Regions from separate parts of the Neobacillus pocheonensis genome, predicted to be linked through region 1. Evidence: a T-box and tRNA genes for the amino acid it is inferred to sense, from the RefSeq annotation. Region 1 holds a T-box; the other holds one or more tRNA genes.
What was found. The T-box of region 1 lies ahead of tyrS (tyrosine--tRNA ligase). A T-box ahead of a tRNA ligase gene usually reads a tRNA of that ligase, here a tRNA-Tyr.
Positions count from the first base shown of each region.

Region 2: it encodes a tRNA-Tyr, which carries the amino acid that the T-box ahead of tyrS (tyrosine--tRNA ligase) is inferred to sense. The anticodon was not compared.

Region 1 covers NZ_JBCNAD010000006.1:1,836-14,062, forward strand. Annotated here, with positions in the region: gene mbcS (acyl-CoA synthetase MbcS) at 1-867, opposite strand, end outside; gene ABES02_RS02235 (small, acid-soluble spore protein, alpha/beta type) at 1,025-1,231, opposite strand; gene thiI (tRNA uracil 4-sulfurtransferase ThiI) at 1,331-2,536, opposite strand; gene ABES02_RS02245 (cysteine desulfurase family protein) at 2,537-3,679, opposite strand; gene ezrA (septation ring formation regulator EzrA) at 3,784-5,472, opposite strand; gene refZ (forespore capture DNA-binding protein RefZ) at 5,643-6,275, opposite strand; gene ABES02_RS02260 (GAF domain-containing protein) at 6,435-6,917, shown strand; gene ABES02_RS02265 (sensor domain-containing diguanylate cyclase) at 6,946-8,370, opposite strand; gene rpsD (30S ribosomal protein S4) at 8,763-9,365, shown strand; gene ABES02_RS02275 (DUF6954 family protein) at 9,410-9,598, opposite strand; gene tyrS (tyrosine--tRNA ligase) at 9,683-10,936, opposite strand; T-box leader at 10,978-11,192, opposite strand; gene ABES02_RS02285 (transglycosylase domain-containing protein) at 11,340-12,227, shown strand, end outside.
Region 2 covers NZ_JBCNAD010000012.1:298-12,524, forward strand. Annotated here, with positions in the region: tRNA gene ABES02_RS06620 (tRNA-Asn) at 1-71, shown strand, start outside; tRNA gene ABES02_RS06625 (tRNA-Ser) at 79-170, shown strand; tRNA gene ABES02_RS06630 (tRNA-Glu) at 187-261, shown strand; tRNA gene ABES02_RS06635 (tRNA-Val) at 280-355, shown strand; tRNA gene ABES02_RS06640 (tRNA-Met) at 380-453, shown strand; tRNA gene ABES02_RS06645 (tRNA-Asp) at 457-533, shown strand; tRNA gene ABES02_RS06650 (tRNA-Phe) at 706-781, shown strand; tRNA gene ABES02_RS06655 (tRNA-Tyr) at 832-916, shown strand; tRNA gene ABES02_RS06660 (tRNA-Trp) at 922-995, shown strand; tRNA gene ABES02_RS06665 (tRNA-His) at 1,007-1,082, shown strand; tRNA gene ABES02_RS06670 (tRNA-Gln) at 1,123-1,197, shown strand; tRNA gene ABES02_RS06675 (tRNA-Gly) at 1,203-1,277, shown strand; tRNA gene ABES02_RS06680 (tRNA-Cys) at 1,288-1,361, shown strand; tRNA gene ABES02_RS06685 (tRNA-Leu) at 1,406-1,491, shown strand; tRNA gene ABES02_RS06690 (tRNA-Leu) at 1,519-1,599, shown strand; gene ABES02_RS06695 (lysophospholipase) at 1,812-2,735, shown strand; tRNA gene ABES02_RS06700 (tRNA-Gly) at 2,940-3,013, shown strand; gene ABES02_RS06705 (B3/B4 domain-containing protein) at 3,076-3,741, opposite strand; gene queG (tRNA epoxyqueuosine(34) reductase QueG) at 3,851-4,981, shown strand; gene ABES02_RS06715 (amidase domain-containing protein) at 5,059-5,931, shown strand; gene trmL (tRNA (uridine(34)/cytosine(34)/5-carboxymethylaminomethyluridine(34)-2'-O)-methyltransferase TrmL) at 6,003-6,476, shown strand; gene nfsA (oxygen-insensitive NADPH nitroreductase) at 6,532-7,281, shown strand; gene ABES02_RS06730 (PrkA family serine protein kinase) at 7,630-9,525, shown strand; gene yhbH (sporulation protein YhbH) at 9,744-10,910, shown strand; gene ABES02_RS06740 (PTS sugar transporter subunit IIA) at 10,949-11,464, opposite strand; partial or broken gene nagE (N-acetylglucosamine-specific PTS transporter subunit IIBC) at 11,480-12,227, opposite strand, start outside.

The DNA.
Region 1 (12,227 bases):
AAGATTTGGCAGCTTGTATTCCGTTAAATTATCAACCTTTGCCATAATCCGATATTCTGTCGGTGTACAACAAAGAACATTGACATCATATTTTTGCAGAAGACTTAAATACTTTTTCGGCTCAAATTTTCCGTTATATACTAATCCAGTTCCACCTGAGCCAAGTACAGAAAGAAAAGGACTCCAAATCCATTTTTGCCACCCAGGACTCGCGGTAGCCCAAACCGTATCTCCTTCTTCGATACATAGCCATTTTGGAGCAGCGGTTTTTAAATGTGCAAAAGCCCATCCATGTGTATGGACTACTCCTTTTGGATTTCCGGTTGTACCTGAAGTATAGGATAAAAAGGCCATATCATCTCGAAGCGTTTCAGCCAATGAGAATTCTTCTGAATGCCCTTTCATTTCTTCGTCTAAATGAATCCAGCCTTCTTCCTTTGCCCCAATCGTAAATTTCACAAGTGGCTGAGAGGCTTTAATATTAACAAACTGGTCCACATAAGGATAATAACTGACAACTGCTTTCACATCACCATGTGAGATTCGGTATTGTAGATCTTTTTCTCGTAACATTTCTGAACTTGGAATAACAACCATCCCTGCTTTTAATGCAGCTAGATAGACAACGTAGGCTTCGATCAATCTCGGGATGATTACGAGAACGACATCGCCTTTTTTCAAGCCGTTTTGTGCAAAAACATTTCCAGCCTGGTTAATGTGTTTTAATAGTTGTTCATATGTAACTTGCTTTGTTTCGCCTGATTCATTTTCCCATTTTAATGCTACCTTGTTTGGATCCTTGGCAAATCGCTCTACTTCTGACACAAGATTATACTTATCTGGTGCAATTAAATCTTCTCGTTTCATTCTTCTCCCCCTCGAATTTTGATTAAATATCCCACAGAATTTATTATACATAATTATTTTAAAATTTTAAATTATTATTCATTTGAAAATATTTTTAGTCAAAAAAAGAGAGCGAGGCTTGCGCCTCACTCTCTGTAGCCATCGTATTTATTTGTGATTAACGAGCAAATCCGCCGCCTAATTGAGATTCAGCCATAGCGACTAAACGCTTAGTGATTTCACCACCAACAGAACCGTTGGCACGTGATGTAGTGTCTGCACCAAGTTGTACACCAAACTCAGTTGCAATTTCGTACTTCATTTGGCTAAGAGCTTGTTCAACACCAGGAACTAGTAGTTGATTAGAGTTGTTATTTTGAGCCATGTGATAATCACCTCCTTGTGAGTATAGAATGTGTAGAACTCACAAGGTTCATTCTAAATAACAATTGGTAATTATTCACAAAAACGTCACATATACAATTTAGAATAATTCATTGAATTCTGATCGATGTTCACTTTCTGGTTTGATTTTAAGAGTTTCAACCTCTTGCACAGCTTCTTGAATTAATGGTTCAAAATCAAAAAAGCTTTCATACTGGTTTACTTTTTCTCGTTTCGGTTTTGTTTTTGGAGATGATGGCACAAAAATCGTGCAGCAATCTTCAAATGGGCGAATCGAAATATCGAGGGTATCAATTTCCTCAGCGATTTTAATAATATCCGTTTTGTCCATCGAAATCAAGGGACGAAGAATCGGGGTATTTGTCACTTCGTTAATCGCATACATACTTTCAAGCGTCTGGCTGGCCACCTGTCCTAGGCTCTCTCCCGTAATAATTGCAAGACCCTCTTGTTTTTTTCTGATTTCATCTGTAATTCTAAGCATCATTCTTCTCATCGATGTCATCGAATAATTTTCGGGTACCTGCTCTCGAATAGCCTGCTGGATATCAGTGAACGGGACGATATGCAGCGTCATTGAGCCGAAAATTCCAGCAAGCTTTTTCGTTAAATCGATGACTTTTTCCTTTGACCTCTCACTCGTAAATGGTGGACTAAAAAAGTGAACAGCTTCGATTTCCACTCCCCGCTTCATGGATAAATATCCTGCTACCGGACTGTCAATGCCTCCTGAAAGCATCAACATGGCTTTTCCACTGGATCCGACTGGAAGACCACCAGCACCTTGAATGGTTTGAGATGATAAATAAATAGCTTCCTTTCTGATTTCAACTCTTAGATTGATATCAGGTTTCTTCACATCCACTTTTAATCCTGGAATATTTTTTAACAGATGGGCCCCAATTGTTTGATTGATGCCGTCTGTATTCAATTCAAACGTTTTGTCAGACCTTTTCGCCGTGATTTTAAAGGTTTGGCCATCCTTAAATTGAGATTTAACTAACTCTAAGGAGGACTGCTTTAATGTCTCTACATCCTTTTCAATTTTAATTGCCGGACTATAGGATTGAATCCCAAATATATTCTTTAATTTTTCAATGATCTCTATCCCATTTTCACCATTTAGTAATACATACATTCGATCACGACTTGCTTCAATTTTCACTTTTGGAAATGGGGCAAGGGCGATACGTACACTTTTTTTCAATTTATCAATAAATTTATTACGATTTCTACCTTTTGTCGATATCTCTCCATAGCGGATTAAAATACGATCATAATTCATCTATTTCATAACCTTTCGTAATTGGTTTGCAATTTTTTCGATTGCGATGAGGACTGCTTTGGCTTCTTCTTCCGTATTATCAAAAGATAGGCTGATTCTGATGGCGCTATCCGCTAGATTTTCCGGTACACCCATGGACAAAAGTGTTTTGCTTGGCGATTTCTTCTTTGAAGAACAGGCACTAGTTGTTGACACGAAAATACCTTTCTGCTCGAGAGCATGGATAAACACTTCTGATTTTATCCCTATTAAGGAAAAATTTAGTATATGTGGTGCTGTGTATCGTTCGGGCGTATGAATTTGAATGCCTTCCATATCTGTTAACCCTCTTCGAAGCAGATTTTGAATGATTTTCATTTCTGCGATTCCTACTCCACTTTTTTCCATTGTCATCCTGAGCGCCTTAGCCATGGCAACTGCACCAGCAACATTTTCCGTGCCGCTGCGCATCTTCCGTTCTTGATTACCTCCAGAAAATAATGGCGTCAGCCTTAAGCCGTCACGAATAAACAAGGCGCCTGTCCCTTTTAATCCATGAAATTTATGAGCTGAAATGGAACAAAGGTCAACTCGATTTTCATATAAAGAAACGGGAATTTTCCCGACAGCCTGAACTGCATCTACGTGAAAAAGGATAGATGGAAAATTTTTAAGGATCTTTCCAATTTCTTCAATCGGCTGTACCGTTCCAATTTCGTTATTTACTTGCATAATGGAGATTAATATCGTATCCTTACGAATTGACTTTTCCACATCTAATGCAGAAACTATTCCGTTTTTATCTACTGGAAGTATCGTGATCTCATAGCCCTCCTGCTCTAGATACTCCATTGCCTCACGGACCGAGGCATGCTCTATACTAGAAGTAATTAAATGGCGCCCTTTATGCTGATTTAAAAAGGCAGCACCCTTTATGGCGATGTTGTTACTTTCCGTACCTCCAGAAGTAAAATAAATCTCATTTGCTTTTACCTTTAAAAGGCTGGCTACTTGTTCTCGAGCCTGTGATAAAAGCTTTTCCGCTTGTCCGCCCATACTATGCAAGGAAGAGGGGTTGCCAAAATAGTCACTGGATACCTTCACAAAAGAATCCAATACTTCTTTATAGGGTTTTGTCGTCGCACTATTATCAAAATAAATCATTTTCTACTCCTCCATCAAAATAAAATCTTATCATAAACATATTCTTTTAAAAAGCAAAGAAAAAAACCGATTCGTGCCAAAATGGCAAAATCGGTTTTTCTTTCTTATTCCGAAACAGCAGAGGCTTTTATTTTCTTTAATGCTTCAGGGTCAATAATCTCCAAGGATGTAGCAGCCTGCTCTAAAGCTTCTTGATAATCATATTGTCTAAATGCTGCTTCAGCATCTGATAATCCTTTAGCCACCGCTGAATTATGTCGTCTATAGCGATTTCCATATTGGATAGCCTTTTCAGCAAGCGTTGCATTCTCGATCAATTCAATCGTTGAATTCAGGAGCTTATCAACCGTTAATACCGCAATTTCTAAATACTGATTAAGTGCAGAAATGTTAAGCGGCTTTTCCTCAAGTTGATACCTGACATTTTGAATACTTTCGTTTGTATCTTCATAAAGATATTTATAGTCTTCAGGTAAGCCAGGAACATTGCTCTTATTCACGAGCCGTACTGTCTCACCCACCTTTTTAGTGAGTTCTATTAGTTTTTCCCTTGCCTCAATTTCATCCTTCCTCAGAGCTTGGAGTTTATAGGCAAATGCCTGCTGTCCTTCAAGAATGATCTCTAATTGTTCTTTAATTTCGGCTAATTCCTCACTGAGGACTGTTTGGGCTGTTTCATTAATCTTTAATTTCTCAAATAGGATATCATAATGTTTATAGACTGTGGCGAGTTCTTTATCAAGGTTTCTCATTATTTCAAAATCTTCATCTAATAACTGATATCTTTCTTGAATATGAAGAAGTTCATTTGAAAGGTTCTTATTATCCTCCTCGGCCAAATCAAAAAGGCTGCTTGTCTGCTTTTCATGCTTCTGTACGAAATGCTTGGCATGAACTTCTTTTTCTAATAGGTCAAAAAGTATATCAATTCTGTCTTTAACTTCTTTAATTCCTTCTTCTGCTTGTTCCATTTCTGTCTTTTCAATAAATACTATTATTTCTGTAAGTTTTTCTTCTAAGCGAATTTTTTCTTGTTGGACATTTATATGTTCTAAGTAATAACCCTGTTCAGTCATTTCCTTGTATCCATCGAACACATCAGAAAGCTGGTTTGGAAGCAGCGATTGACATTCTATTAAGTATTGCGGGATTGCATTCATATTGTTTCTAATCGAACCTAGTTTACTATGCATCAGTAGGACTACTTCACGCGCTTCAAGATAATTGCCGTTTTCCGTTTTTTCATCATACTCATGGAATTTTTGCGAAACTTCCCCCAATTGAATCTCTAAATACTTTTCGGCATTGCCAAAACTGTGACGATGGGCAAGGAGCATTTTCTTCGATTCTCGGTATTGTTCTTTTAATTCCTCTATTTCTACTCTGTTTTTCTCCTCGCTGCCAACAAGTTCATGGAGTTCTTCCAAAATATTTTTTATTTGGTCTTCTGTTTCCTGGAGTTTATCCTCAATGTTTTGCTGTACTTCTTTTGACTTCTTAAATCGGTACTTGTCGATGTACTCTTCCGCGTCAAAAAGCATCTCTTCTAAGTCTGGAAGCTTCACGGTTACGACGTCATCCCATTGGTTCCTCCAATGCTCAAAAAGCTCCTCGGTTTGTCCGGTCATATTAAGTTGCTTTACCTTTGACATTTCATCCAGGATGGGACGATTCATTAAATCAATTTTCCACGCTTCCAAACGATCCATCTCTTTAAAATACTTTTTCTTTATAAAATATCCTACTACAAAAAGAGCAAGTAATAGGAAGAAAAGTCCAATGAAATACTTCACATAAAAGCCTCCTAGCTCAATCACAATAATTCTATTCAAAGCATTTTTTACATCTATGTAAAAAGATTAATTTAAGTTCTATTCAATGCTTTTATGATAACATGTAAACGACAATTTTTGACTATTATTTTCAATTTTTTTGTAAAATGAAAAAAAAATAGCGCTTGACGCTATTTTAGAACTGCTCCCTTTTTAATTGGCACATCCGAGCATAAAGTTTTATCTATCCACTGGTTGATATCTTTTAAATATTTTTGTTCAAAAAATTGCTCATTTGGAAATACATATAACACTTCTCTCATATAATGTGTATTCATAAAGGGCATCATGATTAAACCCTTAAGTTGGATAATTAAATAGGGGATTGAATGCGGGCGGAATTCTCCCCATTCAAATCCTCTTTCAAATATTTTTTGAAGGTAATATTTCTCTTTTAATGAATATGTTGACATGATTTCCCTAACTACCTGAGAATCCATCGACATTTCCCGATAGACAAAACACGCTAACTGAATGTTTGCGCATTGAAAATGCAGTAGATCGGCGACAATTCGCTTTAAGCAAGCTTCTGCGCCTCTTTCAATTGAGAGGTAGGCTTCTTCCATTTTGCCGATATATTGTTCAAAAAAATGGGTAAAGCAATATTCTAACAAACCTGCTTTATTTTCAAAATGGTAAGCAATGGTTGCCGAATTTACTTTTGCCATGGCAGCAATATCTCGGATTGACGTTCCATTGTACCCTTTTGAATTAAACAACAATACGGCGGCTTTAACGATTGCTTCTTTTGAATTTTTCTTCATCAGCTTTCCCCCCCCAATTAAAACACCGATTTTCCCCTTATTATAATGATTCTTTGTGTCACAGTAGATTCCTTTATGAAAATATCGACAAAGTCTGCCTATTTTCATCTAATTTTGATAAAATAGACTATAAATTTTAAAAGAAATAGGTGAAATTCAATGTTTAACGTCGAAATGTTTACGGGGAACCGCGAAGAAAATTATGAACTCGTAAAAAAACAACTGCAGGCACTCTTACATGATGAAAAAAATCAAATCGCAAACCTTAGCAATGCCACTGCCCTGCTAAACCAATTCCTTGACCGTGTCAATTGGGTCGGATTTTATTTAATGGATACAAATGGGGAACTTGTTCTAGGGCCATTCCAAGGTTTGCCTGCATGTGTCCGGATTCCGCTTGGCAAGGGTGTATGTGGGACTTCTGCATTGAAAAAGGAAACAGTGCGTGTCATGGATGTCCATCAATTTCCAGGCCACATTGCCTGTGATGCCGCATCCCAATCAGAGATTGTCATTCCACTAATAAAGGGCGAACAATTGATCGGTGTATTAGATATTGATTCACCAGAAAAAAACCGATTCGATGAATTAGATCAACAAAAACTGGAAGAATATACAGCTATATTAATAGAGCATCTTTAAAAACATGGCACGGTAAAACTACCGTGCCTTAACTTACTTTCATGTTATCATCTTGCGAAACAACCTTATTCTTGCCTGTTCCTTTAGCGTTATAAAGTGCTTCATCTGCCCGTTTAAATAAATAATTATAGGAATCATGCCGATCTTTATTCCAGTAGGAAACACCACATGAGATGGTTATGCGTGGATTAGTACTTTTTGCTACCTTCTCGACTAATCTATTTGCAATGCCAATCCCAGTATCAAGTGTGACCCTTGGGAGATAAACAGCTAGTTCTTCTCCACCCCAACGGGCACCGATGTCGTTCACGCGAATATTGCTATTAATAATATTTGCTACTTGGATGAGAACTTCATCACCAACCTGATGGCCATGCGCATCATTTATTTCTTTAAAATTATCAATATCAATGAGGATAAATGTACCTTCTTCGTCCTTATCCATTGACCATTGAATTTGTTCATCTAAATATTTTCGGGAATGAAGCTTTGTTAGATGGTCTGTGATTACCAATTTTTCTAATTCTTCGCGAAGCATGGAATTAGATAGAGCTAAGGAAGCATGGTGTATTAACGATTGCAAAAGCTTAAATGATTCAAATGAAAAAAAATAAGGTTTTCGATGCATGACAATAGAGAAACCATTCAAATTTTCACTTTGTATCATTGGAATCGCCATTATTGAATGAAAGCGTTTAAGGTTATTAATTTTAGAAAGATTAAAATCTCCTATAAAGAGTGATTCTTTTTCCATTAGAATTCTTGCTTTTATAGGTTCAATATAGATACGTGCTTGTTTTGTAAAAAAGGAAGGAGTAGACCCAGGAAGTACTTTGATATCCTCTTGTTCATCACTGAATAAAAAGAAACCAACTTCCTGTGCTTTAAAGGAAGACTTTATTTGTTCTGACATGTAGGCAAGGGTTTCTTCTAAACGAAGATTAGAGTTTAATCGGTGCGAGGTTTCATTTATTAATCTTAAGTTTGAAATAACCCGCCTTGACTGCTGATAAAGGATCGCATTTTCTAAAGCTTTTCCCACACTTTCAGCCAATAATTTAATGAATTCTGCCTCGCTTTTCGGAAATTCACCTGCATTTGGTACAATTACCTGCAAGACCCCGTAAATACCTTGAATCCCTTTTATCGGTTCGTAAAGAATGGCATGCTTGCCTGATTGTTCAAACTGACTTTCTCCAGTTATATAGGTGTTTATTGCCGATAAGTTTTCGTTGTCATATTCTAATTCTAAAATAGGAAGATCATTATGGCTGTATGTATCCTGAGACAACTGTAGGTAATAGGAATAATCAGGATATATGTCTTGGAGGATGACGAATATTTCTCCCAAAATTGTATCTTTATCAAGTGTGGAATGAAGTTTTTCAGAAATACGAAATAGCTTCTCATATCTTTCTGCTTGCAATATTAGATCTCTTTCGAGAATATCCATACTATCCCCACCTAATTGTCATAACCATTATTAAATTCCAAAAATATACATCATATCCTAATTATAGTTAATTTCTTGATGTTTTTGGAATAATATTTTGATAATTTATAAATTTTTTCAATGAAATTTTTTTTCTACTTCATCTGTTTTAAAAATCATACTTGACTTACCATGAATAAAAAATATATAATACTCTTTGTGTAAAATATTGCAGCCTATGTGAACAAATTATATGTCACATTTTGTTCCTCGTAAGAGCAATTGTTCTTTCGAAGGTGCATCTTGTAACCCTTAGCTGCTAGGGCGAAGGTGCATGAAAACAAAATGGCTTTAATGATGTTTCATAACGGTTTTTATTTTACCAAAATAAAAACACAGAGGAGGAGTCATTCATGGCTCGTTATACCGGCCCAAGCTGGAAATTATCCCGTCGTCTTGGAATCTCTCTAAGCGGCACAGGTAAAGAATTAGAAAAGCGTCCTTACGCTCCTGGACAACATGGTCCAAACCAACGCAAAAAGCTTTCTGAATACGGATTGCAATTACAAGAGAAGCAAAAGCTTCGTCACATGTATGGAATCAATGAGCGTCAATTCCGTAATTTATTTGATAAAGCTGGCAAATTAGCTGGTAAACACGGTGAAAACTTCATGGTTCTTTTAGAATCACGTCTTGATAACGTAGTTTACCGTTTAGGCTTAGCTCGTACTCGTCGTGCGGCTCGCCAATTAGTTAACCACGGCCACATTTTAGTTAACGGTTCACGCGTTGATATCCCATCATTCCGCGTAACTGCTGGCCAAACAATCAGCCTTCGTGAAAAATCACGTAACCTTGACGTGGTTAAAGAAGCAGTTGAAGTGAACAACTTCGTACCTGATTTCTTAACTTTCGATGCTGACAAGCTTGAAGGTACTTTCACTCGCTTACCAGAGCGTTCTGAACTTCCAGCTGAAATTAACGAAGCTCTTATCGTTGAGTTCTACTCTCGTTAATAACAATGAAACCCCAAGCCATTACGGTTCGGGGTTTTTTTGTTTTATTTTCTATTGATTAATTTAATGGACATCCAATATCCAAAGCCTAGCAGGGCATAGATTAATACAAGTACGATTGAAGTCAATACCCGTTCGCGGACCGCTCCATCTGCTAAAAGAACTGGTCCTAGTCCGAAAAATGTCACAAGGGCAATGAGAATGAGAAAGAATGCATGCAATACATATTTCATTTGCTTTCACCCCATTTATTTCATCTTATTTAATTAGACGAAAAAAAAAGGCCTTGGATTCACCAAGTGCCTTACTAATTTTTTCTAGTAGTTAATTAATGTGTATTTCTTTTTCCCTCTTCTGATGATAGTAAACTGACCCTCAATTCGATCTGTTTCCTGCAGGAAGTAAGCAGTATCAGTGATTTTTTCACCATTTACAGTTACGGCTCCATTGGTAATATCTTCACGTGCTTGTCTTTTAGACGGTGAAATCTTCGCTGCTACTAATAGATCGACTAAATTCTCTTCATTTGCTGCGGCATATGACGGTACATCCTTAAAGCCCTGCTTAATTTCCGATGCTGAGAGGTTTCTCACATCGCCGCTAAATAGTGCTTGTGAAATCTTAATTGCCTGCTCTAGTGCATCCTCACCATGGATAAGGCGAGTCATTTCTTCTGCTAAAACCTTTTGTGCTTTCCGAAGATGCGGTTCTTCTTCAACTGCTTTTTCTAATTGCTCGATTTCCTCATGTGATAGGAAAGTGAAAATCTTTAAGTATTTCACGACATCAGCATCAGCAGCGTTAATCCAGAACTGGTAGAACTCGTAAGGCGTCGTTTTCTCTGGGTCAAGCCAAACTGCACCGCTTTCTGTTTTTCCGAATTTTGTTCCATCCGCTTTTGTTACCAGTGGAATAGTTAAACCATATGCCTTAGAACCTTCCGACTCGATTTTCCGGATTAATTCGAGACCGGATGTAATGTTCCCCCACTGGTCGCTGCCGCCGATTTGTAATTTACAGTTATGATTCTGGTATAAATGAAGAAAATCCATTGCCTGCAAAATCGTGTAGGTAAATTCAGTAAATGAAATACCTGTTTCAAGACGAGAGGCAATTGTATCCTTTGCCAGCATGTAATTTACGCCGATGTGCTTCCCGATATCACGTAAAAAGGTTACTACATCCATGGAACCAGCCCAATCATAGTTATTAACCATGATTGCACCATTTTCACCTTCGAACTCAAAAATACTGGCTAATTGTTTTTTGATTCCTGCCACATTTTCCTGTACTGTTTCCAGTGTGAGAAGTTTTCGTTCTTCACTTTTCCCACTTGGGTCCCCGATAAGTCCGGTTGCTCCCCCTACTAAAACGATTGGACGATGTCCGTGCTGTTGAAATCTTCTCAGTGTTAAAAACGGCAGTAAATGTCCAATATGCATACTATCAGCTGTAGGATCCACTCCACAGTATAAAGATATCTTCTCCTTGCTTAAAACATCCTTTAAGCCTTCTTCATCCGTTTGTTGATAAATAATCCCTCTCCATGCTAAATCTTGTAATAAATCCATTCATTATCCCTCCAGTCAAAATAAAAACGCCCCTGCTAAAATGCAGGGACGAGATAATCGCGGTACCACCCAGCTTGAGGAAAACTCCTCCAACTCTAAAAAAATAACGGTTTAGACCGTTCACTGCTACTGTCTTTTCACAGAGAAAGCTCGAGGATGTAATTCATTCTTCTATTTGTGACAGCTTTCACCAGCCGCTGACTCTCTACAATACAGGGATAGAAGAACTACCATTGATTCCCTTCACAGCTTTTTATTTAATTTTAACTTATAGCATTTTTACCATATCTTTCATCCCATGTCAAACTCGAAATGGAAATTTCAGAAAAATGTAGAACGTTGTCAGTTTTTATACCTTCAATATGCTATAATGTATGTGATTTTAGATGAGGTGATGCTATTAATGAATGAAAAAATCCAAGCATGGCTGGAAAAAACTAAATCCATGTTTAACTTGATAACAAATAAAAGGACGGTTAAAGGGGTAAGAATTACCTATTCAGTTGTTTGGAACCTGCTTTTGTTAGTTTTAACAGTCGTCATCCTTGGTGGATCTTTTGCTACAGGGGTTGGGGCCGGCTATTTTGCCTCACTTGTGAAGGACGAGCCTGTCCGCTCATATGAAAGCATGAAAAAAGATATTTATAATTATACAGAAACATCGGAATTATATTTTGCTAATAACGTGAAATTAGGAAAAATGCGGTCAGATCTCGAACGCGAAGAAGTCAAAATCGACCAAGTTTCCGATAATTTGATCAACGCAGTCGTGGCAACTGAAGATGAATATTTTTATCAGCATCATGGCGTAGTTCCAAAAGCTGTATTCCGCGCGCTTTTTCAAGAAGTAACCAATTCCTCGGTCCAATCTGGCGGGAGTACGTTAACACAACAATTAATTAAAAATCAGCTATTAACCAATGAGGTTTCCTTTCAAAGAAAAGCCAATGAAATTCTCCTTGCACTTCGATTAGAGAAATTTTTCGATAAAAAAGAAATCCTGGAGGCTTACTTAAATGTATCAACCTTCGGCAGAAACTCATCCGGCCGAAATATTGCCGGTGTTCAAGCAGCAGCAAAAGGCATTTTCGGAAAAAAGGCCAGTGAATTAACCCTACCAGAAGCAGCCTTTATAGCAGGATTACCGCAAAGTCCGTTTGGGTACACACCTTTTACAAGAGATGGTTCGGTTAAAAATAATCTCGAACCAGGCCTGACTCGAATGAAAACCGTATTAAAAAGAATGTATGATGGTGGTTATATTAATCAAAAGCAATACGTAGAAGCATCC
Region 2 (12,227 bases), on a different contig from region 1:
CAGTAGCTCAGTGGTAGAGCTATCGGCTGTTAACCGATCGGTCGTAGGTTCGAGTCCTACCTGCGGAGCCATTTATATGGAGAGCTGTCCGAGTGGCCGAAGGAGCACGATTGGAAATCGTGTAGGCGGGTAACCCTGTCTCAAGGGTTCAAATCCCTTGCTCTCCGCCATTTAAATTACTGATATGGCCCCTTGGTCAAGCGGTTAAGACACCGCCCTTTCACGGCGGTAACACGGGTTCGAATCCCGTAGGGGTCACCAAATAACTTTCATAAATTTGGAGGATTAGCTCAGCTGGGAGAGCATCTGCCTTACAAGCAGAGGGTCGGCGGTTCGATCCCGTCATCCTCCACCATAATTCATAAAATATTTTAATCGTCGCGGGGTGGAGCAGTCCGGTAGCTCGTCGGGCTCATAACCCGAAGGTCGCAGGTTCAAATCCTGTCCCCGCAATACGGTCTGGTAGTTCAGTTGGTTAGAATGCCTGCCTGTCACGCAGGAGGTCGCGGGTTCGAGTCCCGTCCAGACCGCCATTTTAAATGGAAATGGCTCAATAGAATTTATTAATATGGCTCAGTAGCTCAGTCGGTAGAGCAGATTGCTTACATCATCGATTAAGCTTCAGAGGCAATCTGCGAGAAAGAACGAGAGTTCTTTTGAGCAAAGGCCTTACCTCATATTAATTGTAGGAAATTGATTTAATATGGCTCAGTAGCTCAGTCGGTAGAGCAAAGGACTGAAAATCCTTGTGTCGGCGGTTCGATTCCGTCCTGAGCCACCATTTGATTCTATATTGCTGGCACCATAAATTGTATTGTGTATATTATATGTGGAGGGGTAGCGAAGTGGCTAAACGCGGCGGACTGTAAATCCGCTCCCTCCGGGTTCGGCGGTTCGAATCCGTCCCCCTCCACCATTTATAGGGGTATAGTTTAAAGGTAGAACGAAGGTCTCCAAAACCTTTGGTGTGGGTTCAATTCCTACTACCCCTGCCAATTATATTGTGGCGATTGTGGCGAAGTGGTTAACGCACCTGATTGTGGTTCAGGCATTCGTGGGTTCGATTCCCATCAGTCGCCCCATAATATTTTCAATAAAAATATTTCTAATTTGTTTTAACATTGGGCTATAGCCAAGCGGTAAGGCATCGCACTTTGACTGCGACATGCGTTGGTTCAAATCCAGCTAGCCCAGCCATTTTCGCGGAAGTAGTTCAGTGGTAGAACACCACCTTGCCAAGGTGGGGGTCGCGGGTTCGAATCCCGTCTTCCGCTCCAATAATTATATGGCGGCATAGCCAAGTGGTAAGGCAGAGGTCTGCAAAACCTTTACCACCGGTTCGAATCCGGTTGCCGCCTCCATAATTTTTATGTTTAGTTTAGTTTAGAACAGGTTATTATATTTAGCCGGGGTGGCGGAACTGGCAGACGCACAGGACTTAAAATCCTGCGGTAGGTGACTACCGTACCGGTTCGATTCCGGTCCTCGGCATTAGCTTTATTAAAACAATTTCATTACGCCGGTGTGGCGGAATTGGCAGACGCGCACGACTCAAAATCGTGTTCCTCTGGAGTGTCGGTTCGACCCCGACCACCGGTATCACAAAAACGTTTCTCATTTTTATGAGAAGCGTTTTTTATTTTGGATTGTATCTAAATTTCAAAAGTAATTGACAATTTTTTATCCCTCTTTTATATTCAGGTTAAGTTTATTAATGTTTAAGAGAAAACGAGACTCACACAATGTTCTTTATAATGAGCAAATGCGGGAGTTTTTTTCTATAATAAACACTCGTATAAAGGATGGGTGCCATGAAATCATTTACCTTTAAATCAGATGATGGTGTTGAAATTTTTACGAGAAAATGGGATTCAGAAAGTAAAACAAGGCCAAATGCAATTATTCAAATTGCTCATGGAATGGCCGAGCATATAGAGCGTTATGATAATTTTGCAAACGAATTAGTTTCCCATAACTTCATTGTATATGGCAATGATCATCGTGGACATGGAATAACTGCTCAATTAAATAATTGCAGCGGCTATTTTGCAGATGAGCAGGGATTTGAAAAAGTAGTACGCGATATGCATCTACTCACCACCAGAATAGAAAAAGAATATCCCGATGTCCCAATTATTTTATTTGGGCATAGTATGGGTTCATTTTTATCAAGACGGTATATTCAGTTATATGGGGATAATCTAGCTGGTGTAATATTGAGTGGGACTGGTGGTAATCCTGGAATCATGGGGAAAATCGGCCAGCTAATTGCTGCAAGGGAAATGAGAAAGAAGGGACCTCAGACACCTAGCTCACTGTTAAATAATTTGACGTTTGGAAGTTATAATAAAGGTTTCAAACCCACCCGTACAGAATTTGATTGGTTAAGTAGGGAAGACCGAGAAGTTGATAAGTATATTGAGGATCCTATGTGTGGTGGAATATTCACTTCAGGTTTCTTTAATGATTTACTTACAGGAATTGAATCCATTAATAAACCAGAAAACCTTAAGATGATTCCTACTAAATTACCAATCTTCTTAATTTCTGGCAGGGAAGATCCTGTTGGAAGTAATGCCAAAGGTGTTTTGAAAACATTTAAGGCATATCAACAGGCAGGAATTGAAGATGTAACTTATCAGTTGTATGAAGGTGCTCGTCATGAGATATTGAATGAAACGAATAAAGAAGATGTTTATGCTGATATTATCAATTGGATTGGGAGACATGTTTGAGTACAGCACCGGGCACTCTGAGCCATTGATAGTGCCCGGAGGATTACTTTTTAGTAAGTCCTGGGCACTATGAACGCATGTTGTTTCCCATAAATTATGTTTTTCTATTTTATTCGACAAAAACTGCAGATATCACTTGACTTTATGAAGAATTGGGTTTAATATTATAAAAGTCAACACGATATTTAAATCTTGTATATAAATGCGGGTGTAGTTTAGTGGTAAAACCTCAGCCTTCCAAGCTGATGTTGTGAGTTCGATTCTCATCACCCGCTCCATACATATTAACTAACGCAGTGTACCGTTTCAATGGAGAACGATGCATTGCGTTTTTTTATTATCAACCCAAAACTCGAAACGTACCTTCTCCGCCGTGTATTTGAATAAACATATTCATTAACGATTCCGTCAGTCTATTAGCATTTTCCAAATCTGTTGATGGTCTCAAATAAATAATTTGAAGAGCATTTTTGGTATCTAAGGTTACTGGTGTTCTTACAGAATCAACGAAAGGACTCCCAAACGGTCCAATCAAATCAGATGCTATTATAAGCCGGTCCAATGAATTAGAGCGACCATTTAATCCAATGTACTCCTGGCCCTCCACACCTACCCGAACCTCCACAGGTCCTTCCAAACAATCCAGATCGTAAATACCGATAGGAACTTGATATTGTAACGAGAAAAAATTATTAATATCAATTGCACTTTGAACAGATGAAAGATAATTTTGCTTTTGAATCCTCTTGAAAAGAGCCTCCGCAGAAGGACGGTACCGATTTGGATCCTTGCCAAGCTTTTTAAAAATAGAACGCCATTCTTTAATGCCGGGAAAATCCGTTACCGTTTTATCCTCTAATTCAAAAAATATAGACTCCTGAAACATCTGGAGTCGTCCCTTAAGCATTTGTGGTGAATCACCAACCGTAATCCCCTTATATTCGATAACGCCTAATTTAAAATTAGGAATCTCCATGAAAAGGTCTGATGAAACTTGAATTTCCAACATTCCCACCTCCAAAAATCATTGAAAATAGTTTATCATAAAGTGATGTCCTAACAATAATTAAACGACCTCTAAAATAGATCAATATTCGGGAAGGGTGGGGAAAAAAGTGGAGATTAACAAATTGAAAGAGGAACTTATTGCTTACAGTAAAGAAATCGGTATTGATAAAATCGGTTTTACTAGCGCTGACCCATTCACTGAGTTGAAAAATCGACTAACAAAACAACAAGAACTTGGATACCAATCTGGTTTTGAAGAGCCTGATATTGAGAAACGAGTTAATCCATCTAATCTTCTGGAAGAACCTAGATCCATTATTTCGATTGCCCTCGCATATCCTTCCAAAATGAATGAACGGGTTGAAAGTAAAAAGGGAGAAAGAAGAGGGATTTTTAGCAGGGCTTCATGGGGCCTGGATTATCATCATATTCTCAAAGACAGGCTCCAAAAGCTGGAAGAGTTTATTTTATCAAAGGTACCGGAAGCTCGTTTAAAATCAATGGTCGATACAGGCGAGCTCTCAGATCGTGCGGTTGCAGAAAGAGCAGGAATTGGCTGGAGCGGGAAAAACTGCGCCATTATCACCCCTGAATTTGGCTCCTATGTTTATTTAGGTGAAATGATTACCAGCATCCCATTTGTGCCAGATACACCAATAGAAGATCAATGTGGGACCTGCACAAAATGTTTGGAAGCCTGCCCAACAGGTGCATTGATCCAGGGAGGGCAAATTAATGCACAACGTTGTATTTCATTTTTAACGCAAACAAAAGGAATTATTCCAGATGAGTTTAGAGAAAAGATTGGAAATCGCATTTATGGCTGTGACTCCTGCCAAACAGCTTGTCCTCATAATAAGGGAAAAAACTTTCATTTTCATAAAGAAATGGAGCCAGACCTTGAGATTGCAAAACCATTATTAAGACCGATATTAAAATTAAGTAACCGTGAATTTAAAAATCAGTTTGGTTCTGTAGCAGGATCGTGGAGAGGGAAAAAGCCAATTCAACGGAATGCCATTATCGCTCTTGCCCATTTTAAGGATGAAACGGCAGTCCCCGATTTAATTACCATTTTAGAAAATGAACCAAGCGCTGCAATAAAAGGGACGACAGCCTGGGCACTTGGTAAAATTGGCGGTGAAACCGCAAATGCAGCATTGAAAAAGGCAAAAGAGCAGGAAACCGACATAGAAGTGCAAATTGAGATTGAAAAAGGATTAAGCTTTAAAAATTGATCTATCGGAGCGGCCAAAGGGTTTCGCTCTTTTTTTTCATCTTCTTTCATATGTATGAAAGGAAAGGGGTGAAGAAAATGCGTGAAATTCTTCAGGAACTATTTGAAAAAAGGGCACAGCAATTTGTTGCGAACCATAGAAGTCCTAAGGATTATTTTTCAAAAGCAGAGAGGAAACTAGAATCATTAGCAAAAAGGTCTGCAGAAATCGTGAAAGTGAAGGCAGCTGGAAGGATTATCGAAAAAACGAATGAAGAGGAATTCCAATCTATAAGATACAATGCACATTATCAATATTTAATTAAACAAAAAGGCAATCTTTACATGGAGGAAGAAGTTGAAGAAAGATTAGCCAAATTTTATAAGGAAACATTAATAATGGATGGGGAGATAAAGCCTGTAGAAAATGGATCCCTACATGTGGGGGATTCTCAGCCTTTCATTGCTGATAACCATGACCGCTTAAGTTTTCAATATAACCGCTTAAAAGCAATTCAATATGCTGAACGCTGGTGGAATAGCTATAATCCTGCCTATAAAAAGTTTGAAAATGATTGTACGAATTTTATCTCCCAATGTCTCCATGTAGGCGGAGCGCCTATGAGAGGCTACCCGAGCCGTGGTGCTGGATGGTGGATGCAAAATCATAACTGGAGTTTTAGTTGGGCCATTGCTAACTCATTAAGATTGTATTTATCTAACTCAACAATCGGTTTAAGGGCAAAGCAAGTTAGTAGTCCTGACCAATTGGTATTAGGAGATGTAATTTGCTATGATTTTGAAGGGGATGGCAGGTTCAACCACAATACGATTATCACGGCTAAGGATGCAAATGGAATGCCGTTAGTTAATGCACACACGTACAATAGCCGAATGAGATATTGGGCATATGAGGATTCTTCAGCCTATACACCGAATATTAAATATAAGTTTTACCATATCCTCGATTGAGGCACTAATGTTGAAAGCAGTCAACATAGTGGTATAATTTTTTATAGAGTTATTTATCTGAGGTGAAATTCGTGTCCATACATGTAGTACTATATCAACCACAAATCCCATCTAATACAGGAAATATTGCCAGAACTTGTGCAGGAACCGATACCAATTTACATTTGATTCGGCCACTCGGCTTTTCAACAGATGATAAGATGTTAAAAAGAGCGGGCTTGGATTATTGGGAGCATGTAAATATTGTATATTATGATTCATTAGAGGAGTTTTACGAAAAAAATGCTGGCGGGGAATTTTTCTACCTAACAAAATTTGGACAAAAGCCGCATAGTAGTTTTGATTACAGCAATCCAGAGAAAGATTATTATTTTATCTTTGGGCGTGAAACGACGGGTCTTCCAAAGGACGTTATTGAAAAAAATAAAGAGGTTAGTTTAAGGATTCCAATGAATGAAAACATTCGCTCACTAAACCTCTCCAATACAGCAGCAATACTAATTTATGAAGCACTGCGCCAGCAAGACTATGCCCATTTAAAGTAAACAAAGGAGGCCTATTATTAGGGACCTCCTTTCGTTTATAGAAAGGAACAAAGATATGAACAACGTTATTGAAACCATTCTTAATCATCGCTCACTCCGGCACTTTGAGGACAAGCCTTTAACTAACGAGCAAATCAGGACAATTGTATCGTGTGCCCAATCAGCATCAACCTCAAGCTTTATTCAAGCTTACTCAATCATTGGTGTAAAGGATAAGGAGAAGAAAAGAAAGTTAGCTGAACTAGCAGGCAACCAAGAATATGTAGAGAAAAACGGACATTTTTTTGTTTTTTGTGCAGACCTGTTTCGCCATACCCTTATTGGAGAAAAAGAACAAAAAGATGTGAGCCTATCGATTGAAAGTACGGAGAAATTTATGGTTTCTCTCATCGATGCTTCGCTAGCAGCACAAAATGCCGCTATTGCTGCGGAATCTCTGGGACTAGGAATTTGTTACATAGGTGGTATTCGCAATCAGCTGGAAGAGGTTCAAAAGGTATTAAAAACACCAGAGCGTGTAATTCCTTTGTTTGGACTAGCTGTTGGATATCCCACAAAACAGACAGACCGAAAACCAAGGCTTCCGTTTGAACATATTTACCATGAGGACGAATATGAACAAGATCCAGAAATTTATGACCGTCAGCTTGAAGAATATGATGATCTGATTTCTAACTACTATAATCAAAGAACAGGCGGAAAAAGAAGAGACCGCTGGACAGAGCAGATGGGCAAAATGCTTGAAAAACAAAATAGAATGTATATGAAGGAGTTTATTCAAAAGAATAAATTGGACTTACGATGAAAAAAGGGCTGCTAGAAAAATTAGCAGCCCTTTTGTATGGAAGGATTAATTTATTTTGTTCCTGGTTTGTCATTATATCCTGCAGTGAAGATTGCTGCTAAAAATACAACAAAAACTAAAATTACGATGAAAGTGTTCATGTTATGTATTGCCCCCTTCGTCATACATTTTATCATTTTTAATTCATATAGCTTTATTATAGCCTAACTTTTAAAAATGAAAAGTGCAATATTCCTTTTATCGAAACAAAAAAGATAGACAGTATCTCATCTTGGGTACGCATGTTCAATAGACAACGTGCATAGAGTATATTAATCGTCTCTGATTAAGCTACAGGGGGAGGGCCTTATGGATATTTTAAAAAAAATCGAGATGTATCGAGAAGAAGAGGAAAAACTGCGTTGGGAAGGATCATTCGCTGATTATCTATTGATGTTGAAGGAAAAGCCATGGGTAGCACAATCTGCACATTCTCGAGTTTATAATATGATTAAGGATGCAGGAATTGAAGAAGAAAAAGGGACGAAGAAGTACAATTTCTTTAGTAATCAATTATTTGGCTTAGAAGAAGCATTAGAGCGACTTGTTGAAGAATACTTCCACCCAGCCGCCAAAAGGCTAGACGTTAGAAAACGTATTTTATTATTAATGGGTCCAGTGAGTGGAGGAAAATCCACACTTGTAACAATGCTGAAAAGAGGTTTAGAAAGCTACTCTCATACAGCAAGAGGGTCTGTATTTGCCATTAAGGGCTGCCCGATGCATGAGGATCCACTGCATTTAATTCCACATCATTTGCGGGCGGATTTCTATGAAGAGTATGGAATTCGAATTGAAGGAAACCTTTCGCCATTAAATATGATGCGGCTTGAACAGGAATATGGCGGAAGAATTGAAGACGTGCTAGTCGAGAGAATCTTTTTCTCAGAAGACAAACGGACAGGAATTGGAACCTTTAGTCCATCTGACCCGAAATCACAGGATATTGCGGATTTAACAGGTAGTATTGATTTTTCAACGATTGCTGAATTTGGTTCAGAATCAGATCCGCGAGCCTACCGCTTTGACGGTGAACTGAATAAAGCAAACCGTGGGATGATGGAATTTCAGGAGATGCTGAAATGTGATGAAAAATTCCTCTGGCATTTGTTGTCCTTAACTCAGGAAGGTAATTTTAAGGCAGGCAGATTTGCACTCATCAGTGCTGATGAGTTAATAGTAGCGCACACGAACGAGACTGAATATCGTTCCTTTATCTCCAATAAGAAGAATGAAGCCTTGCATTCTAGGATCATTGTCATGCCGATACCTTATAATTTAAAGGTCTCCCAAGAAGAGCGAATCTATGAAAAAATGATTCGAGAAAGTGATGTTTCGGATGTTCATATTGCACCGCATACCTTAAGAGTTGCTGCGATGTTTACGATACTTACCAGGTTAAAGGACCCTAAAAAAGGTGATATTGATTTGGTTAAGAAAATGCGCCTTTATGATGGTGAAAGTGTGGAAGGCTTTAATAGGGCAGATGTAGAAGAGCTTAAGAAAGAATATCCGGATGAAGGGATGAGCGGTATCGATCCGCGTTATGTAATTAACAGGATTTCTTCCACTATCATTCGTAAAGAAGTTCCTTCGATAAATGCCCTTGACGTTTTACGGTCATTAAAGGATGGTCTCGATCAACACCCATCTATCACGGCAGAACTCCGTGAACGATATATGAATTATATCTCCCTAGCACGGAAAGAGTATGACAATATTGCTAAGAATGAAGTGCAAAAAGCCTTTGTGTATTCTTATGAAGAATCAGCTAAAACACTTATGGACAATTACCTTGATAACGTCGAAGCGTATTGCAATAAAGCGAAGCTACGTGATCCGTTAACAGGAGAAGAAATCAATCCAGATGAAAAATTAATGCGTTCTATTGAAGAACAAATTGGTATTTCTGAAAATGCAAAGAAAGCCTTCAGGGAGGAAATTTTAATTAGAATCTCTGCTTTTGCAAGAAAAGGCAAGCGTTTTGATTATAATTCCCATGATCGACTCCGTGAAGCGATTCAGAAAAAGTTGTTTGCTGATTTGAAAGACGTTGTCAAAATAACAACTTCTACAAAAACCCCAGATGAGCAGCAGTTGAAAAAAATCAATAATGTGGTGGAACGCTTAATTGATGAACATGGCTATAATTCGACATCAGCCAATGAATTGCTCCGCTATGTTGGAAGTTTATTAAACAGATAAAAGATCTTGGACTGGTAGAATGACTGCCAGTCCGTTTTTTTCCTATTTTTATAGGCAAATACCCAATTGTCAAAATTATTTGTAAATTATTCGAGGTTTCTGCATAGGATAAAGTAATCCATATTTTATCTGATTTTTTTATTCGGGATATTGTATGTATTTGATAAAAAATGTGTGCATTTTGAAAAAATTTATAATTTCATAAGGAGGGGTTTACATTGTCAGATAATAACCATCAATTTGTCATTTCAAGAGAAGATTGGTCCCTCCACCGTAAAGGCCACGATGACCAGCAGCGGCATCAGGAAAAAGTCCAGGAGGCAATTCGAAACAATCTTCCAGACTTAATTACAGAAGAGAGCATAATTATGTCTAATGGTCGAGATGTAGTAAAAATCCCGATTCGTTCATTGGACGAATATAAAATTCGGTATAATTATGACAAAAACAAACACGTGGGCCAAGGTGACGGTGACAGTCAAGTCGGTGACGTAGTAGCACGTGACGGTTCCAGCGGGCAAAAAGCTCCCGGTAAAGGGCAGGGAGCAGGGGATCAGGCAGGCGAGGATTATTTTGAAGCTGAGGTATCTTTAATGGAACTAGAGGAAGCTTTATTTAAACAGCTAGAGCTTCCAAATCTTAAGAAAAAAGAAGAGCAGGAACATCTTGTTGAAAACATTGAATTCAATGATATCCGTAAAACAGGGCTGATGGGGAACATCGATAAGAAACGGACGATGATGTCTGCTTTTAAGCGGAATGCCATGAGCGGAAAGCCAGCATTCCATCCGATTTACCAGGATGATTTGAAATTTAAGACCTGGAATGAAGTGGTCAAACCAGATTCAAAAGCGGTAGTTATCGCGATGATGGATACGAGTGGATCCATGGGAATATGGGAAAAATATATGGCCCGGAGTTTCTTCTTCTGGATGACCAGGTTTTTACGAACCAAGTATGAAACAGTTGAAATTGAATTTATCGCCCATCATACTGAAGCAAAAGTAGTTTCTGAAGAAGACTTCTTCTCGAAAGGAGAAAGCGGTGGAACGATTTGTTCATCCGCATACCGCAAAGCCCTGGAGATTATTGACGCCAAATACAATCCGCGTAAGTTCAACATTTACCCATTCCACTTTTCAGACGGTGATAATCTTACATCGGATAATGCCCGATGTGTAAAGCTAGTTGAAGAATTAATGAAAGTATCCAATATGTTTGGGTACGGAGAAGTAAATCAATACAATCGCCATTCGACCTTAATGTCCGCCTACAAAAACATCAAGGATGAGCGTTTCCGCTACTATATCCTAAAACAAAAAGCAGACGTATTTCATGCCATGAAAAGCTTTTTTCAAAAAGAAGAATCAAAACAATATGCATAACAAAAACGACAGGTGCCTGACACCTGTCGTTTTTCATCCTATTCGATTGATAGAATGCCGCTTTCGCCTTGGGAAGAGTGTCCTTGTTTCTTTACATTTAATTTGCTTAAATTAGTAAAGATAACTGGCGTTACAGCGGATGGTACTGATTTCTTAATGAATTCTAGATCAAAGTTCAGGATTTCCTGCCCTTTAGTTACTTGCTGCCCTTCTTTTACAAGTACTTTAAAGCCTTCACCTTTTAAATTGACCGTATCCAAGCCAATATGAATCAGGATTTCATGGCCTTGCTTAGATTTGATTCCGATTGCATGCTTTGTAGGGAAAACGTTCATGATTTCACCGTCAACTGGAGAAACAACTGTACCTTTTGAAGGGACAATACCAAATCCATCTCCCATCATTTTTTGCGAGAAAACTTGGTCTGGCACTTCAGTTATCGGGATAATTTCCCCTTCGATTGGCATTACAAAGTCCTTTTCAGAAAGTGGTGCGAGTCCATTAACTTCCACCGGAACTACGAAATGATCTTTGTTTGTATCAATTTTCTTCATAGCATTTGGATTATGACGAAGTTTTGAAATTTCGTCTGCGACAAATTGGACATTGGTTCCTACGATAACTTGAATACTTTGCTTCCCGACTATATTAATTCCAGGTACACCAGTCGCTTTTATTTTTTGTTGATCGACGGTGTTCATGTCTTTGACTTCCATTCTTAAGCGGGTTACACAATTGTCGACAGAAGTAACATTAGCGTCTCCGCCTAATCCTTCATAAATCTGTGCTGCCATTACGGCAAACTTGCTATCACCTGTTGGAACGTTAACATCAGAAGATTCCTCATCATCTTCTTCGCGTCCCGGAGTCATTAAGTTAAATTTCGTAATGATAAATCTGAATAAGAAATAATAGATAACGGCAAACACTAAACCTTGAACTAGCAACATATAAGGATGGTTTGCTAACGGCAATCTTGAACTTAAAACAAAGTCAACTAAACCTGCACTAAAACCAAACCCTGCTGTCCAGTGGAATGCAGCAGCAATTGCTAATGAAATACCTGTTAAAACAGCATGTACTACATATAGCATTGGAGCAACAAACATAAAGGCAAATTCAATTGGCTCTGTTACGCCAGTAAAGAATGCTGCGAAACCTGCTGCCAACATTAAGGATGCAACAGTCTTTTTCTTTTTGTCTTTAGCAGTATGGTACATCGCTAATGCTGCAGCTGGTAAACCAAACATCATGACAGGGAAGAATCCTGCTTGGTACATACCAGTAACGCCCTTTGTTCCTTTTCCAGCCCAGAAA